DNA from 2 places in the Actinacidiphila reveromycinica genome. Region 1 is predicted to be linked to the other one. Evidence: riboswitches for the same ligand, from Rfam matches in the RefSeq annotation. Region 1 holds a riboswitch; the other holds the start of a gene.

Region 1 (7,904 bases):
CGCGACGGGACCACTCCGCGCCGCTACCTGCTCAAGCTCTCCGGCGAGGCGTTCGCCGGAGGTGGCGGTCTGGGCGTCGACCCCGACGTCGTGCACGCCATCGCCCGGGAGATCGCCGCGGTGGTCCGCGACGGCTACGAGATCGCGGTCGTGCTCGGCGGCGGCAACTTCTTCCGCGGCGCCGAACTCCAGCAGCGCGGCATGGACCGGGCCCGCTCCGACTACATGGGCATGCTCGGCACCGTGATGAACTGCCTCGCCCTCCAGGACTTCCTGGAGAAGGAGGGCATCGAGACCCGGGTGCAGACCGCCATCACCATGGGCCAGGTCGCCGAGCCGTACATCCCGCTGCGGGCCGTCCGGCACCTGGAGAAGGGCCGCGTGGTCATCTTCGGCGCGGGCATGGGCATGCCCTACTTCTCCACCGACACCACCGCCGCCCAGCGCGCACTGGAGATCGACGCGGTCGCGATGCTGATGGGCAAGAACGGGGTGGACGGGGTCTACGACTCCGACCCCAAGCACAATCCGAACGCCGTCCGCTTCGACGCCCTGGAGTACGGCGAGCTGATCGCCCGCGACCTGCGGGTCGCCGACCTCACCGCGATCACCCTCTGCCAGGACAACAAACTGCCCATCCTGGTCTTCGAACTGCTCGCCGAGGGCAACATCGCCCGCGCCGTCAAGGGTGAGAAGATCGGCACGCTGGTCAACGACCAGGGCACCAGGGCGTGACCGGCGCCGCCGGTATGGACAACAGGCTGCCCGGTCCGAGACCGTGCAGGAAGACGTGCGCAGGGGCCCCGACCCGACGGCTCTGCCTTCTGAATACCAGGAGCACATGGTGATTGAAGAGACCCTCCTCGAGGCCGAGGAGAAGATGGAGAAGGCCGTCGTCGTCGCCAAGGACGACTTCGCGGCGATCCGCACCGGCCGTGCGCACCCGGCGATGTTCAACAAGATCGTCGCCGAGTACTACGGCGCGATCACCCCGATCAACCAACTCGCCTCCTTCGCGGTGCCCGAGCCGCGGATGGCGGTGATCACCCCCTTCGACAGCAGCAGCCTGCGCAACATCGAGGAGGCGATCCGCAACTCCGACCTCGGCGTGAACCCCAGCAACGACGGCCGGATCATCCGCGTGGTGTTCCCGCAGCTCACCGAGGAGCGCCGGCGCGAGTACATCAAGGTCGCCAAGACCAAGGGCGAGGACGCGAAGATCTCCATCCGCAGCGTCCGCCGCAAGGCCAAGGAGACCCTGGACAAGCTCGTCAAGGACGGCGAGACCGGCGAGGACGAGGTGCGCCGCGCGGAGAAGGAGCTGGACGACACCACGTCGAAGTACGTGGCGCAGATCGACGAGCTGCTCAAGCACAAGGAGGCGGAGCTGCTGGAGGTCTGACCTCCGCGCCCTGCCCGGACCGCACGCTCCCCCCGGCCGACCACCAACCTGACGACGACGCGAGGCGACGCTCCGTGAACGATTCTTCCTGGGGCGCTTCGCCACGCGCCGGTCACGCGGCGGGTTCCGCCACGGAACCCGGGGTCAGGAGGAAGATCTCCACCATGCCGCCGCCACCGCCCTCGCCGCCCCAGGACCCGACGCCACCCGGTCCGGGCCCCGGTGGCGGCTTTGGAGCCCACGGCTCCGAGCCGCCGGCCGCGCCGCCGGCGAAGAAGTCCGCCGGCCGCGACCTGCGGGCGGCGATAGGGGTCGGAGTCGGCCTGGGCGCGGTGGTGGTCGCGGCGCTGTTCGTGGTGAAGGCGGTCTTCGTCGGCATCGTCGTGGTGGCGGTGGTCGTCGGGCTGTGGGAGCTGACCTCCCGGCTCGCCGAGCGCAAGCAGATCCAGGCGCCGCTGGTCCCGCTGGCCCTCGGCGGCACCGCGATGGTGATCGCGGGATACGTCCGCGGCGCCGACGGGGCGTGGATCGCGATGGCGCTGACCGTGCTCGCGGTGCTGGTCTGGCGGATGGCCAAGCCGCCGGAGGACTACCTGCGTGACGTCACCGCGGCCGTCTTCGCCGCCTTCTACGTCCCGTTCCTCGCCACGTTCGTCGTCATGATGCTGGCCGCCGACGACGGCCCGCGGCGGGTCCTGGTCTTCCTCCTGCTCACCGTGATCAGCGACACCGGCGCCTATGCGGTCGGCTGGCGCTTCGGCAGCCACAAGCTCGCGCCGCGGATCAGCCCCGGCAAGACCCGGGAGGGCCTGGCCGGCGCGATCAGCTTCGCGATGGTCGCCGGCGCCCTGCTCATGCAGTACTTCGTGGACGGCGGCCGCTGGTGGCAGGGCCTGCTGCTGGGGCTCGCCGCGGCCGTCAGCGCCACCCTCGGCGACCTCGGCGAGTCCATGATCAAGCGCGACCTCGGCATCAAGGACATGGGCACGCTGCTGCCGGGCCACGGCGGCATCATGGACCGCCTCGACTCCCTGCTCCCCACGGCGCCGGTCGTCTGGCTGCTCCTGGTGGCGTTCGTCGGCCAGGGCTGACCCCCGGCCCCGCCTCCCACGCCGCCCGGCCCCCACCTCCCACGCCACCTGGCCCGCACCCTTGTCCACAGCCCCCCACTTCCCCGACGAGGGCACCGCGCGGAGTCTGCGACACTGGTAGGCATCATGCCTGTACCCGGAGAACTGACGTTTGCCGTGCCACGCGGGGCCAAGAAGCCGCCGCGGCACCTTGCCGACCTCTCGCCCGCGGAGCGGAGGGAGGCCGTGGCGGCGCTGGGGGAGAAGCCGTTCCGGGCCAAGCAGTTGTCGCAGCACTACTTCGCCCGCTACACCGACGACCCGGCGACGTGGACCGACATCCCGGCCGGCGCGCGCGGCCGCCTCGCCGGCGACCTGCTGCCCGAGCTGATGACCGTGGTCCGACACGCGTCCTGCGACGACGGCGACACCCGCAAGACGCTCTGGCGGCTCTTCGACGGGACCCTGGTCGAGTCGGTGCTGATGCGCTACCCGGACCGGGTGACGATGTGCATCTCCTCGCAGGCCGGCTGCGGCATGAACTGCCCGTTCTGCGCCACCGGCCAGGCCGGCCTGGACCGCAACCTGTCGACTGCGGAGATCGTGCACCAGATCGTCGCCGGGATGCGGGCGCTGCGCGACGGCGACGTGCCCGGCGGCGGGCCGGGCGCCCCCGACCGGCTGTCGAACATCGTCTTCATGGGCATGGGCGAGCCGCTGGCGAACTACCGCCGGGTGGTCGACGCGATCCGCCGCCTCACCGACCCGGCGCCCGACGGGCTCGGGCTGTCCCAGCGGGGCATCACCGTCTCCACGGTCGGCCTGGTCCCCGCGATGCACCGGTTCGCCGACGAGGGCTTCAAGTGCCGGCTCGCGGTGTCCCTGCACGCCCCCGACGACGAGCTGCGCGACACCCTCGTGCCGGTCAACACCCGCTGGAAGGTCCGCGAGGTGCTGGACGCCGCCTGGCGCTACGCCGACGTCTCCGGCCGCCGCGTCTCCGTCGAGTACGCCCTGATCCGCGACGTCAACGACCAGGCGTGGCGCGCCGACCGGCTCGGCCGGCTGCTGAAGAACCACCGGGTGCACGTCAACCTGATCCCGCTCAACCCCACCCCCGGCTCGAAGTGGACCGCCTCCCGTCCGGAGGACGAGCGGGCGTTCGTGGCCGCGCTGGAGTCCCACGGCGTGCCGGTGACCGTCCGCGACACCCGTGGCCAGGAGATCGACGGGGCCTGCGGTCAGCTCGCCGCTTCCGCACGCTGATACGGTGCGCTGGTGCGTTCATCGCACCAGCGGGACAAATGAACATCCGACAGGGGAGCGCCTGAGACGGCGCTGAGAGTGCGGCTGGGACGACGCGACGGCAGGACCGTCGCCGGGCCCAGGCCGCAGACCCTCCCACCTGATCCGGGTCATACCGGCGTAGGGAGTCAACGACAGTGAACAGCACCATCCGTCGGCGTGCCATGGGCGCGCTCGTCCTCGCCACCGCGGGCGCCACGCTCCTGGCCGGCTGCGGCGGTTCGGGCTCCGGGTCCGGGAGCGCGTCCGGCACCCCGTCGAAGACCGTCACCCTGGTCAGCCACGACTCGTTCGCCGCCTCCAAGTCGGTGATGGCGCAGTTCACCAAGGAGACCGGCTACACCGTCAAGGTGCTGCGCGGCGGGGACGCGGGCGCGGCGGTCAACCAGGCGATCCTCACCAAGGACCACCCGCGCGGCGACGTGTTCTTCGGCGTGGACAACACCCTGCTCTCCCGCGCCCTCGACAACGGCCTGTTCGACCCGTACACGGCCAAGGGCCTGGACCAGGTGCCCTCCGACGTCCAGCTCGACGCCGCGCAGCACCGCGTCACGCCGATCGACTCCGGCGACGTGTGCGTCAACTACGACCGCGCCTACTTCACCTCGCACCACCTCGCGCCGCCGCAGACCTTCGCCGACCTGGTCAAGCCGCAGTACAAGAACCTGCTGGTCACCGAGAACGTGTCCACCTCCTCACCGGGCCTGGCCTTCCTGCTGGGCACGGCCGCCACCTACGGCGACGACGGATGGCAGGCGTACTGGAAGAAGCTGAAGGCCAACGGCGTCCAGGTCGTCGACAGCTGGGAGCAGGCGTACGACAGCACCTTCTCCGGGTCGGCCGCGGGGAGGAAGGCCAAGGGCGACAAGCCGCTGGTGGTCTCCTACGCCTCCAGCCCGCCCGCCGAGGTGGTCGGCGTCACCCCGCAGCCCGCGCAGTCACCCGTCGGCGTGGCCACCGGCACCTGCTTCCGCCAGATCGAGTTCGCCGGGGTGCTGCACGGCGCGAAGAACCCCGCCGGCGCGAAGGCGTTCATCGACTTCATGCTCAGCCGGACCTTCCAGCAGGACATGCCGCTCCAGATGTACGTCGACCCGGTGGTCAAGGGCGCCGTCGAGCCGGAGCTGTTCACCAAGTACGGCGCGAAGGTCCCGCACCCGACCACGATCGCGCCCGACAAGATCGCCGCGAAGCGGGACGACTGGGTGAAGTCGTGGAACTCGATCGTCCTGTAGAGCCGCGCGCGTCCGGTCGCGGGAGGCGGCCCCGCCCCCTCGCGGCCGGACTCGCCCTGGCCGCGCTGCCGCTGGCGTTCTTCGCCGCCTTCTTCGCCTACCCGGTGGCGTCCATCGTCAGCCGCGGCCTGCACCAGGGCGGCCGCTGGCAGTTCGGCCGGATCGGCGACGTGCTCGGCGACGGCTCGGTGCGCCACGTGCTGTGGTTCACCTGCTGGCAGGCCGCCGCGTCCACCGCCCTGACGCTCGCGGTCGCGCTGCCGGGGGCGTACGCCTTCGCACGGCTGGACTTCCCCGGCAAGCGGCTGCTGCGGGCCGTGGTGACCGTGCCGTTCGTGCTGCCGACCGTGGTCGCCGGCTCGGCGTTCCTCGCGCTGCTCGGGCAGGGAGGCTTCACCGACAGCCTCTTCGGGGTGCGCCTGGACACCTCCGTGTGGGCGATCCTGATCGCGCACGTGTTCTTCAACTACGCCGTGGTGGTCCGTACCGTCGGCGGCCTGTGGGCGCAGCTCGACCCGCGCCAGGAGGAGGCCGCCCGCATGCTCGGCGCGGGCCGCCTCGCCGCCTGGCGCCGCGTCACCCTCCCCGCCCTCGCCCCGGCCGTCGCGTCGGGCGCGGTGATGGTGTTCCTGTTCACCTTCACCTCCTTCGGCGTGATCCAGATCCTCGGCGGCCCGACCCGCGCCACCCTTGAGGTCGAGATCTACCGGCAGACCGCCGAGATCTTCGACCTGCCCACCGCCGCGGTGCTCACCCTGCTCCAACTCGTCGCGGTCGTCGCGATCCTGGCCGTGCACGCGTCGGCCACCCGCCGCCGCGAGTCGGCGCTGCGGCTGGTCGACCCGGCCGGCACCGCGCACCGCCCGCGCGGCGCGGGGGAGCGCACGCTGCTCGCCGCCGTCCTCGCCTCGATCGCGGTGCTGATCCTGCTGCCCCTCGGCGTGCTGGCCGCCCGCTCGTTCGACGGTCCGAACGGCTACGGCCTCACCTTCTACCGCGCGCTCGGCACCACCAGCGCCGACGGCACCTTCCTCGTCTCGCCGCTGCACACGGTCTGGAACTCGGTGCGGTACGCGGCCGCGGCGACCGTGATCGCCCTGGTGGTCGGCGGGCTGGCGGCGGCCGCGCTGACCCGCCGCGCCGGCCGGCTGACCCGCGGCTTCGACGGGCTGCTGATGCTGCCGCTGGGCACCTCCGCGGTCACCGTCGGGTTCGGCTTCCTCATCGCCCTGGACAAGCCGCCGCTGGACCTGCGCGACTCCTGGCTGCTGGTGCCCCTGGCCCAGGCGCTGGTCGGCGCGCCCTTCGTGGTGCGGGTGATGCTGCCGGTGCTGCGGGCGGTCGACGAGCGCCTGCGGGAGGCCGCCGCGATGCTGGGCGCGTCCCCGGCACGGGTCTGGCGCGAGGTCGAACTCCCCCTGGTACGGCGGGCGCTGGGCATCGCGGCCGGTTTCGCCTTCGCCGTCTCGCTCGGCGAGTTCGGCGCCACGGTCTTCATCGCCCGCCCCGACAGCCCCACCCTGCCGGTCGCCGTCGCCCGCCTGCTCGGCCGGGCCGGCGAGATGAACTACGGCCAGGCGATGGCGCTGAGCACCATCCTCATGGTCGTCTGCGCGGCCAGCCTGCTGATCCTTGAGTACCCGCTGTCAAAGAGGTCGCGATGACCGACGCCCTGGCCGGAGGGGCCGCCATGACCGAAGCCCTGCTGCGCGTGGACGCGGCCACCGTACGGTTCGGGGCGCGCACCGCGCTGGACGCGGTGAGCCTGGACACCGCCGCACACCAGATCGTCTGCGTGCTCGGGCCCTCCGGCAGCGGCAAGTCCACGCTGCTGCGCGCGGTCGCCGGGCTCCAGGCACTGGACGGCGGCCGGGTGCTGCTGGACGGCGCCGACCAGGCGGGCGTGCCCGCGCACCGCCGCGGGATCGGGCTGATGTTCCAGGACCACCAGTTGTTCCCGCAGCGCGACGTGGGCGGGAACGTGGCGTTCGGGCCGCGGATGCACGGGATGCCGCGCGCCGCCCGCGACCGGCGGACCGCCGAACTGCTCGACCTGGTCGGTCTGCCCGGAGCCGCGGCCCGCCCCGTCGCCACGCTCTCCGGCGGCGAGCAGCAGCGGGTCGCCCTCGCCCGCGCGCTCGCGCCCGAGCCGCGGCTGCTGATGCTCGACGAGCCGCTGGGCCAGCTCGACCGCTCGCTGCGCGAGCGGCTCGTGGTCGAACTGCGGCGCCTCTTCGGGCAGTTGGGCACCACGGTGCTCGCCGTCACCCACGACCAGGGCGAGGCGTTCGCGCTCGCCGACCGGGTGGTGGTGATGCGGGACGGGCGGATCGTGCGCAGCGGCACCCCGCTGGAGGTGTGGCAGCGGCCCGGCTCGGAGTTCGTGGCCCGCTTCCTGGGGTTCGACAACATCACGGACGCCGCCGTCAGCGGCGGGGTCGCCGTCACCGCGTGGGGCAAGCTGCCCGTCCCCGACGGTACGCCCGACGGCGGGCACCGCGTCCTCGTGCGCCCCTCCGGGGTGCGGCTCGGCCCCCTGGACGGCGGCGGACCGCGCTGCGAGGTGGTCGCGCGGACCTTCCGGGGCGGCCATGTGGGCGTGGTGCTCCGGCCCGAGCAGGGGCCGGCGCTCGAAGCGGAGTGCGCGCTGCGCGAGGCGCCGGAGATCGGTGAGCGCGTGGGAGCTTCGTTCGCCCCCGAGGACGTGGTCGTCCTCGCGTAGGGCCCGTCCGGCGGATCCCGCCGGTCCCGCGACGCCCGGCGCCGCACCTCCCCGCGTTGTCGAACCCTCCGCGTACGAGACCCGGTACGAGGACGGTTCTCCGCCGTGCGACGCACGGCACCGGACGCCGCGAGCCCGACCGGCACGATCCGCCGGACGGGCCCCAGCCG
Region 2 (7,904 bases), 4.4 Mb from region 1:
CGAGGGCACCGTACCTGCGGGGGATGCGGCCGGCCCGGTGGGCGAGGCGGCCGGCGTTGACGGCGTCCCGCATGGCCGCGGCCATCAGGTCGGGCCGCTGCGCCCGGGTCACCGCGGACGCGAGCATGACCGCGTCGCACCCGAGCTCCATCGCGAGCGCGGCGTCGGACGCGGTGCCGGCGCCGGCGTCGAGGACGACCGGCACGGACGCCTGCTCCACGATGAGCTGGAAGTTGTGCGGGTTGCGGATGCCGAGCCCCGACCCGATCGGCGAGCCGAGCGGCATGACCGCGGCGCACCCGACGTCCTCCAACTTGCGGGCGAGCACCGGGTCGTCACTGGTGTACGGGAGGACCGTGAACCCGTCGTCCACCAGCGTCTCGGCCGCGTCGAGGAGTTCGACCGGGTCCGGCAGCAACGTCCGCTCGTCGGCGATCACTTCGAGCTTGACCCAGTCGGTGCCCAGCGCCTCCCGGGCGAGCCGGGCGGTGAGCACCGCCTCGCCCGCGGTGAAGCACCCGGCCGTGTTCGGCAGCACCCGGATGCCCAGCCGGTCCAGCACGGAGAGCACCGAGCCCTTGGCGGTCGGGTCCATCCGCCGCATCGCGACCGTCGTCAGCTCCGTGCCGGACGCGCGCAGCGCGTGCTCCAGCACGTCGAGGCTCGGCGCCCCTCCGGTGCCCATGATCAGGCGGGACCCGAAGACTACGCCGCCGATGCGCAGCGGATCGCCGGCGCCCGCGGGCGCCTCGGAGGGCGCGGTTCGTGTGGTGTCCACGCTCAGCCTCCCTGGACCGCGGTGAGGATCTCCACCCGGTCGCCCTCGGCCAGCCGGGTCGCCGCCCAGCGCGAGCGCGGCACGACGGTCTCGTTGAGCGCGGCGGCCACCCCGGAGGGCGCCGAGGTGAACCGGGCGACGAGAGCGCCGAGTTCGACCGGGTCCTCCAGGGCGCGCCGCTCCCCGTTGACGAGCACGGTGATCGTCATACCGACTGCTCCTCACGGGCCGACGCCCCGACGTGTCCGGCGCCGAGCGGGGGCGTCGCGCCCGGCGGTGTCCCGCCCGGCGGCGTTCCGGGCCGTCCGCTTCCCGCCGCGCCGGGCGCCGCCGTCCCGGTTCCCGCCGCTCCGGCGGCGAACCGTCCGACCGCGAACGGGGCGGCGTAGTCGGGGAGTCCACCGGTGTCCAGGACATGGCCGAGCACGTCCCCGGTGATCGGGGTGAGCAGCACGCCGTTGCGGTGGTGCCCGGTGGCCAGCAGCAGGCCGTCCAGGGGCGAGGGGCCCAGCAGCGGCGCGTTGTCGGGGGAGCCCGGCCGCAGCCCCGCGAGCGTCTCGGTGAGCGGGAGTTCGGTGATGCCCGGCACCAGGTCGTGCGCGTCGCGCAGCAACTGGTAGACCCCGCCCGCGGTCACCGCCGTGTCCCAGCCGAACTCCTCGCTGGTCGCGCCCAGGACCAGTTCGCCGTTCTCCCGCGGCACCAGGTAGACATGGCTGCCGCGGACCACCGCGCGCACCGTCCGGGACAGGAAGGGCGCCTGCCCCGCCGGCATCCGCAACCGCAGGATCTGCCCCTTCACCGGCCGCACCGGCGGCAGCGCGTCCTGCGGCAGCCCCGGCATCCGGCCGCTCTCGCAGCCCGCGGCCAGCACGGTGCGGCCCGCCGACACCCGGGTGCCGTCCGCGAGTTCGGCACCCGTGACCCGGTCGCCGGCGCATCGGAGCCGGGCCGCCTTCGCCCGGACGAACTCCGCGCCCGCCGCGTCCGCGGCCCGCAGCAGTGCCGCGGCCAGCCGGCGCGGGTCGACCTGGTGGTCGCCGTCCACCCGCAGCCCGCCGCGCACCCCGGGGGCGAGCAGCGGCTCCAGCCGGCGGCACTCCCGCCCGCTCAGCCACTGCGCGGCCAGGCCCAGCGAGGTCTGGAAGGCGTGCAGGTCGCGCAGGTCCGCCCGGTCGTCCGCGTCCAGCGCCACCGCGAGGGTGCCGCACGGCCGGTACCCGGCGTCCATGCCGGTGTCCGAGGCCAGTTCCGCGACGAGGTCCGGATACCGCGCCGCCGACGCCAGGTTGAGGTCGAGCAGTGTCTGCTCGCCGTACTGCAACTCGGTGACCGCGGCGAGCATCCCCGCCGCGACGTGGGCGGCGCCGCCGCCCGGCGAGGGGTCGGCCACCACCGTGGACAGCCCGCGCTGGGCGGCGCGCCACGCCGTCACCAGGCCGATGATGCCGCCCCCCACGACGAGGACGTCCGCTGTTCGGGTACGCATGAGTCTTCGCTGCTCCCTTCGCCGGCATGACCCGGATCAGGTTCGTACGGTCGGCGGCCGGCCAGCCGCCCTCTCAGCCCGGTGCGCCCGGGCTCCCGCGAATTCGCTTGCCGCCAGCTTAGCCGAGGGCCCCTTCCCGGCGGCCGCCGCCTTCGGCTGCCGTGCGGACCCCGCCCCGGCGCGGCGCCAACGCGCTAACGTGTCCCGGTGGACGAGCGTCGCGCAGTGATCGTGGGGGCCGGCATGGCCGGCGTGCAGACGGCCGTGGAACTGCGCCAGCAGGGCTGGCGCGGCCCCGTCACCCTGCTCGGGGACGAGCCGCACCCGCCGTACGACCGCCCGCCGTTGTCGAAGGCGGTGCTCCTCGGCGCGGAGGGCGGCGCCCTGGCCGACGTGCGCTTCGACGTCGACTTCCGTGCGCTCGGCGTGGAGTTGCGGCTCGGGGTGCACGCGCAGGCGCTGCGCGCCGAACAGCACCACCTGGTCACCGACGCCGGCCTGGTGGCCTACGACGCGCTCGTCCTGGCCACCGGCGCCTACCCGGTGGTGCTGCCCGGCACCGCCGGCCTGGCCGGCGTGCACCCGCTGCGCACCCTGGACGACGCCGCCGCGCTGCGCCCCGTGCTCGAACGGCGCGAGCACGTCGTGGTGGTCGGCGCCGGCTGGATCGGCGCGGAGTTCGCGACGGCGGCCCGGCAGGCCGGCTGCGAGGTGACGGTGGTGGAGGCCGCCGACCGCCCGCTGGCCGGTGTGCTGCCCGCGTCCGTCACCGCGCACATGACCGGCTGGTACGGCGAGGCGGGGGTGACCCTGCGGACCGGCACCACCGTGGCCGGGGTCGAGGCCGGCGGGGTGGTGCTCGCCGACGGCAGCCGGCTGGCGGCCGGCGCCGTGGTGGTCGGGATCGGCGCCCGCCCCGCCACCGGCTGGCTGGCCGGCTCCGGGGTGACCCTGGACCCCCAGGGCGCCGTGCGCGCGGACGAGCGGCTGCGGACCACCGCGCCCGACGTGTTCGCGGTCGGCGACTGCGCGTCCTTCCCCTCGGCCCGCTACAACCGGCGGCTGCTCGTCCACCACTGGGACAACGCGGTCCAGGGCCCGCGCACCGCCGCCGCGAACCTGCTCGGCGGCGAGGAGGCGTACGACCCGGTGCCGTACTTCTGGTCCGAGCAGTTCGGGCGGTTCGTGCAGTACGCCGGGTTCCACCGGGAGGAGGACACGCTGATCTCCCGGGGGGACCCCTCCGACGGCTCCTGGTCAGTGCTCTGGCTGCGCCGCGGCGTGCTGGTGGCGGTGCTGGCGGTGGGCCGGCCGCGGGACATGGCGCAGGCCCGGAAGCTGATCGCCGCGGGCTCCGCGCCGGACCCGGTGCTCGCCGCGGACCCGGCGGTGCCGCTGAAGTCCGCCGTGCCGCGCTGACGGCCGCCGGCCCCGCCGGTGGTCCCGCCCGTCCGGAGCGGCCGGCGGTACACGGCACCGTGACGGCTCAGCGCTGGGAGCGGTTGTCGGCCGTAGGTGGCACGCTTGTCCCGTGACTGTTTACTCGTCGGTTGACGCACGCATTGACGCTCTCGTCCCCTCCTGGCTCACCCTGCCCGAGGTCGCCGAGCGTCTCGGTCTGGAAGTGACCCGGATCCGGCCGCTGATCAAGGAAGGGCAGCTCATCGCGGTCCGGCGCGGGGAGAACAAGGTCCTGATGGTGCCGGGCGACTTCATCGGGGACGGGAAGATCGTCAAGGGGCTGCCGGGCACGCTGACGCTCCTGAAGGACGACGGGTTCACGGACGACGAGGCCCTGGAGTGGCTCTTCACGCCCGACCCGACCCTGCCCGGCACCCCGGCGAACGCGCTGCGCGAGAATCGCGGGACCGAGGTGAAGCGCCGCGCGCAGGCGCTCGCCGTGTAGCCCGCGCCCGCCGCGGGCCGCCCGCCGCGCCCGTACCCCGTCCGGGTCCGCGCGCGGCGGCGGCCCGCCCCGGGGCGCACCGACCCCGGGAGCCCGTGATGCCCACCCCGACTGCGTCCGCCCGCCTCGCCGACGCGCGGCTGTACCTCTGCACGGACGCGCGCACCACCCGCGGCGACCTCGCCGCGTTCGCGGACGCGGCGCTGAGCGGCGGCGTGGACGTCATCCAGCTCCGGGACAAGGGGATCGAGGCCCGCCAGGAGCTGGCCGCGCTCGACGTGCTCGCCGAGGCGTGCGAACGCCATGGCAGGCTGCTCGCGGTCAACGACCGCGCCGACGTCGCGCACGCGGCCGGCGCGGACGTGCTCCACCTGGGCCAGGACGACCTGCCGGTGCCCGCGGCCCGCGCCCTGCTCGGGCCCGATGTGCTGATCGGACGCTCCTGCCACGCCGAGGCGGAGGTGGACGCGGCGGCGGTCGAGCCCGGGGCGGACTACTTCTGCACCGGTCCGGTGTGGCCGACCCCGACGAAGCCGGGGCGGCCCGCGCCCGGGCTGGACCTGGTGCGCCACGCCGCCGCGCTCGGCACCCCGCGGCCCTGGTTCGCGATCGGCGGGATCGACCTCGGCAACCTTCCCGAGGTCCTCGCCGCCGGCGCCCGCCGCATCGTCGTCGTCCGCGCGATCACGGAGGCCCCCGACCCCTACGAAGCCGCTGCCGCACTGGCCCGTACGATCCGCCGCGCGGAGCCCTCGCCGGCCTGACGGCGCCCCTCCCGCTCCCACGGAAGGCGGTGCCCCCGAGGGGCGCGGGGGAACGGCGCGACCAGCCCGCCACGCCGGGGCGGGTCCCACCGGCCCCGAGGGGCTGTCGCCGGCGCACCCGGGCCGCCGGCCGGACCTCCGCGGCAGCGGGCACCCCGGGGCGGGGGCGGGGCACCTCGGGAAAGGGGCGCGGGGCACCCCCGGGGACGGCGGGACGCGCTAACGTGTGGTGGCCGCCACACGTTAGCCTGCTTGCATGGCCCTGGGGACTTCATCCACACGTACGGACCGCGCGACCACGATCCGTGAGCTGCTCGCGTCCGGCCACCGCTCCTACTCCTTCGAGTTCGCCGCGCCGCGGACGGAGAAGGGCGAGCGCACGCTGTGGAACGCGATCCGGCGGATCGAAGCGGTACGCCCGACCTTCGTGTCGGTCACCTACGGCGCGGGCGGCTCCTCCCGGGAGGGCACCGTGCGCGCCACCGACCGCATCGTGTCGGACACCACCCTCACCCCGTGCGCCCACCTGACCGCGGTGAACCACTCGGTCGCCGAGCTGCGCAACATCATCGGCCAGTACGCCGACGCCGGCATCCGCAACATCCTCGCGGTGCGCGGCGACCCGCCCGGCGACCCGATGGGCGAGTGGGTGGCCCACCCGCAGGGGCTGACCTACGCGGCCGAGCTGGTGCGACTGGTCAAGGAGTCGGGCGACTTCTGCGTGGGCGTCGCGGCGTTCACCGAGATGCACCCGCGCTCCACCGACCCGGCCGAGGACACCCGCCACTTCCTCGACAAGTGCCGGGCCGGCGCCGACTTCGCGATCACCCAGATGTTCTTCGACCCGGACGCGTACCTGCGGCTGCGGGACCGGGTGGACCGGGCGGGCTGCACCGTGCCGATCATCCCCGAGGTGATGCCGGTCACCAACGTCCGGCAGATCGAGCGGTTCTCGCAGCTCGGCAACGCCCCGTTCCCGCCCGACCTGGCCGAACGCCTCCTCGCGGTGCAGGACGACCCGGCGGCGGTGCGGGCGATCGGCATCGAGTTCACCACCGAGATGTGCCGGCGGCTGCTGGCCGAGGACATTCCGGGGCTCCACTTCATTACCCTTAACCACTCCACCGCATCGCTGGAGATCTACGAGAACCTCGGGCTGCACCAGCAGGCGGCGTGACCCCTAGGTGAGGAAGTGGGCACATGGGTTACTCGGTGCTCTACATCGCGTTCGGCATCGTCGCGCTGTGGCTGCTGGGCGAGGTGCTGTTGCAGTACAAGGCCCGGCTGCGCTGGCGGGTGCTCGCCTTCGCCGGGTTCCTCGGCCTGGTGGTCGGGGTCGCCGAGCGCAGCGTCGTGCTCATCCTGCTGGGCGCGGTGGCCTTCGGCACCGGGCAGAGCATGGTCACGCTCTCCTACAAGCGCGGGTTCTCCACGGGGTGGTCGATAGGCGGCCGCCCCGGCTCCAGCCGCCGCCGCAGGGCGGCGGGCACGCGCCCGGCCGAACCGGTGCTGGAGGTCGGCCCGATCGAGCCGGACGCCGACGACCCGGCCGGGCCGCAGCAGTCCGCCGAGGAGTTGGCGGGCGTCGGCGCCACCGCGGTGCACGACTTCTCCGCCCTGCCCGGTGACGGCCAGGACGGGTACGGCGCCGAGCAGGCGGTGTACCAGCCGATGCCCATGCTCGACGACAGCGGCGAGTACCCGCTCTACGACGGCCAGTCGACGTACACCCCCGACCCGTACACCAGCGGCGGCTACGAGGGGTACGGCGCGCAGGGCTACCAGAGCTGGACCGGGTACGAGCAGCAGCCGTCCTGGGAGCAGGGCCAGCACCAGGGCGGCCAGGGCGGCGGCTACCAGGAGCAGCCCGCGGCGGCCGCCGCGGCCGCCGCGTCCTACGGCTACGACCCGGACGAGTACGACGTGTTCGGCAACTCCCGCGGCACGGAGGGCAGCGCGTTCGGCGGCCAGGACACCGGGGGCGGGTTCGGTGGCCAGGACACCGGGGGCGGGTTCGGTGGCCAGGACACCGGCGGCGGGTACGGCGGCCAGGACGCCGGCGGGGACTGGCGGTTCCCGCAGCCCTACCCGCAGCAGCCCGCGGCCGAGCCGTACGGCGGCTACGGCTACGACCAGCAGGTGTACGACCAGCAGCAGGCGTACATCCCGCAGCAGCCGCACCAGCCGCCGTACGAGCAGCAGCACGGCCAACAGCCGCAGCAGCAGGAGGAGTACGCCGACCCGTACGACCCGTACCGCTACTGACCGGCGTCCGCCGCCGGACGGCCCCGGCGGTCGCCCAGCAGGGCGGGCAGCCGCGCCGCGGACAGGCCCAGGCCCGACGGGGTGGCCCACGGGTGCCGCGACGCCGGCGCGGCCGCCACGTGAGGGTAGTGCTCCAGCAGTGTCTCCTCCGTGTAGCGCGCGCAGCCCTCGTGCCAGGTGAGGATGCCGGCCATCCAGTCCCGCAACTCCTGGACGTAGCCGAGCAGGACCTCGCCGGCCTTCTCGTCGAGGTCGAACTCCGTCAGCAGCGTGGGCAGTTGGGTCTCGGTGATGTGCTGGAACTCCGCCATCCGGGCGGCCATCAGGTCCCCGACGACGTCCATCGCCTGCTGCGGCCCGCAGTCCAGGAAGTTCTGCACCACCAGCACCGCGTTGTGGATCTCGCCCTCGAACTCGATCTCCTTGCGGTAGGAGAACACGTCGTTGAGCAGGCAGGCGAAGTCCTGGGCGGCCACCTCCATGCCGCGCACCGGCCGGGAGCGGTAGACCTCGTCCGGCAGCGCGTCGCCGTGGCCGATCCGGGACAGGCTCATCGTCAGGTCCGAGCCGAAGGTCCTGCGGCGCATCTCGATGTAGTCCACCGGGTCCGGCACCCGGTTGAGCTTCTGGTTGGCCAGCTCCCACAGCCAGCTCTCGCACATCTCCTCGATCGAGGTGCGGAACCGCCGCCGCTCGGCCGGC

Evidence for each region. A riboswitch is a leader RNA that binds a small molecule or an ion and turns the genes downstream of it on or off. The one in region 1 is predicted to bind thiamine pyrophosphate.
Region 2: it holds a riboswitch for thiamine pyrophosphate, as region 1 does, so the genes downstream of both, thiO (glycine oxidase ThiO) here and RVR_RS26945 (thiamine ABC transporter substrate-binding protein) in region 1, are expected to answer to the same signal.

What each region holds. Positions count from the first base shown of each region.
Region 1 is NZ_AP018365.1:6,309,595-6,317,498, forward strand. Features, by position in the region: gene pyrH (UMP kinase) at 1-735, shown strand, start outside; gene frr (ribosome recycling factor) at 845-1,402, shown strand; gene RVR_RS26935 (phosphatidate cytidylyltransferase) at 1,567-2,493, shown strand; gene rlmN (dual-specificity RNA methyltransferase RlmN) at 2,620-3,738, shown strand; TPP riboswitch at 3,780-3,921, shown strand; gene RVR_RS26945 (thiamine ABC transporter substrate-binding protein) at 3,942-5,012, shown strand; gene RVR_RS26950 (ABC transporter permease) at 4,991-6,676, shown strand; gene RVR_RS26955 (ABC transporter ATP-binding protein) at 6,673-7,734, shown strand.
Region 2 is NZ_AP018365.1:1,899,263-1,907,166, reverse strand. Features, by position in the region: gene RVR_RS07955 (thiazole synthase) at 1-685, opposite strand, end outside; gene thiS (sulfur carrier protein ThiS) at 781-987, opposite strand; gene thiO (glycine oxidase ThiO) at 984-2,267, opposite strand; TPP riboswitch at 2,264-2,376, opposite strand; gene RVR_RS07940 (NAD(P)/FAD-dependent oxidoreductase) at 2,475-3,686, shown strand; gene RVR_RS07935 (Rv2175c family DNA-binding protein) at 3,799-4,173, shown strand; gene thiE (thiamine phosphate synthase) at 4,272-4,937, shown strand; gene metF (methylenetetrahydrofolate reductase [NAD(P)H]) at 5,194-6,114, shown strand; gene RVR_RS07920 (hypothetical protein) at 6,138-7,202, shown strand; gene RVR_RS07915 (terpene synthase family protein) at 7,196-7,904, opposite strand, start outside.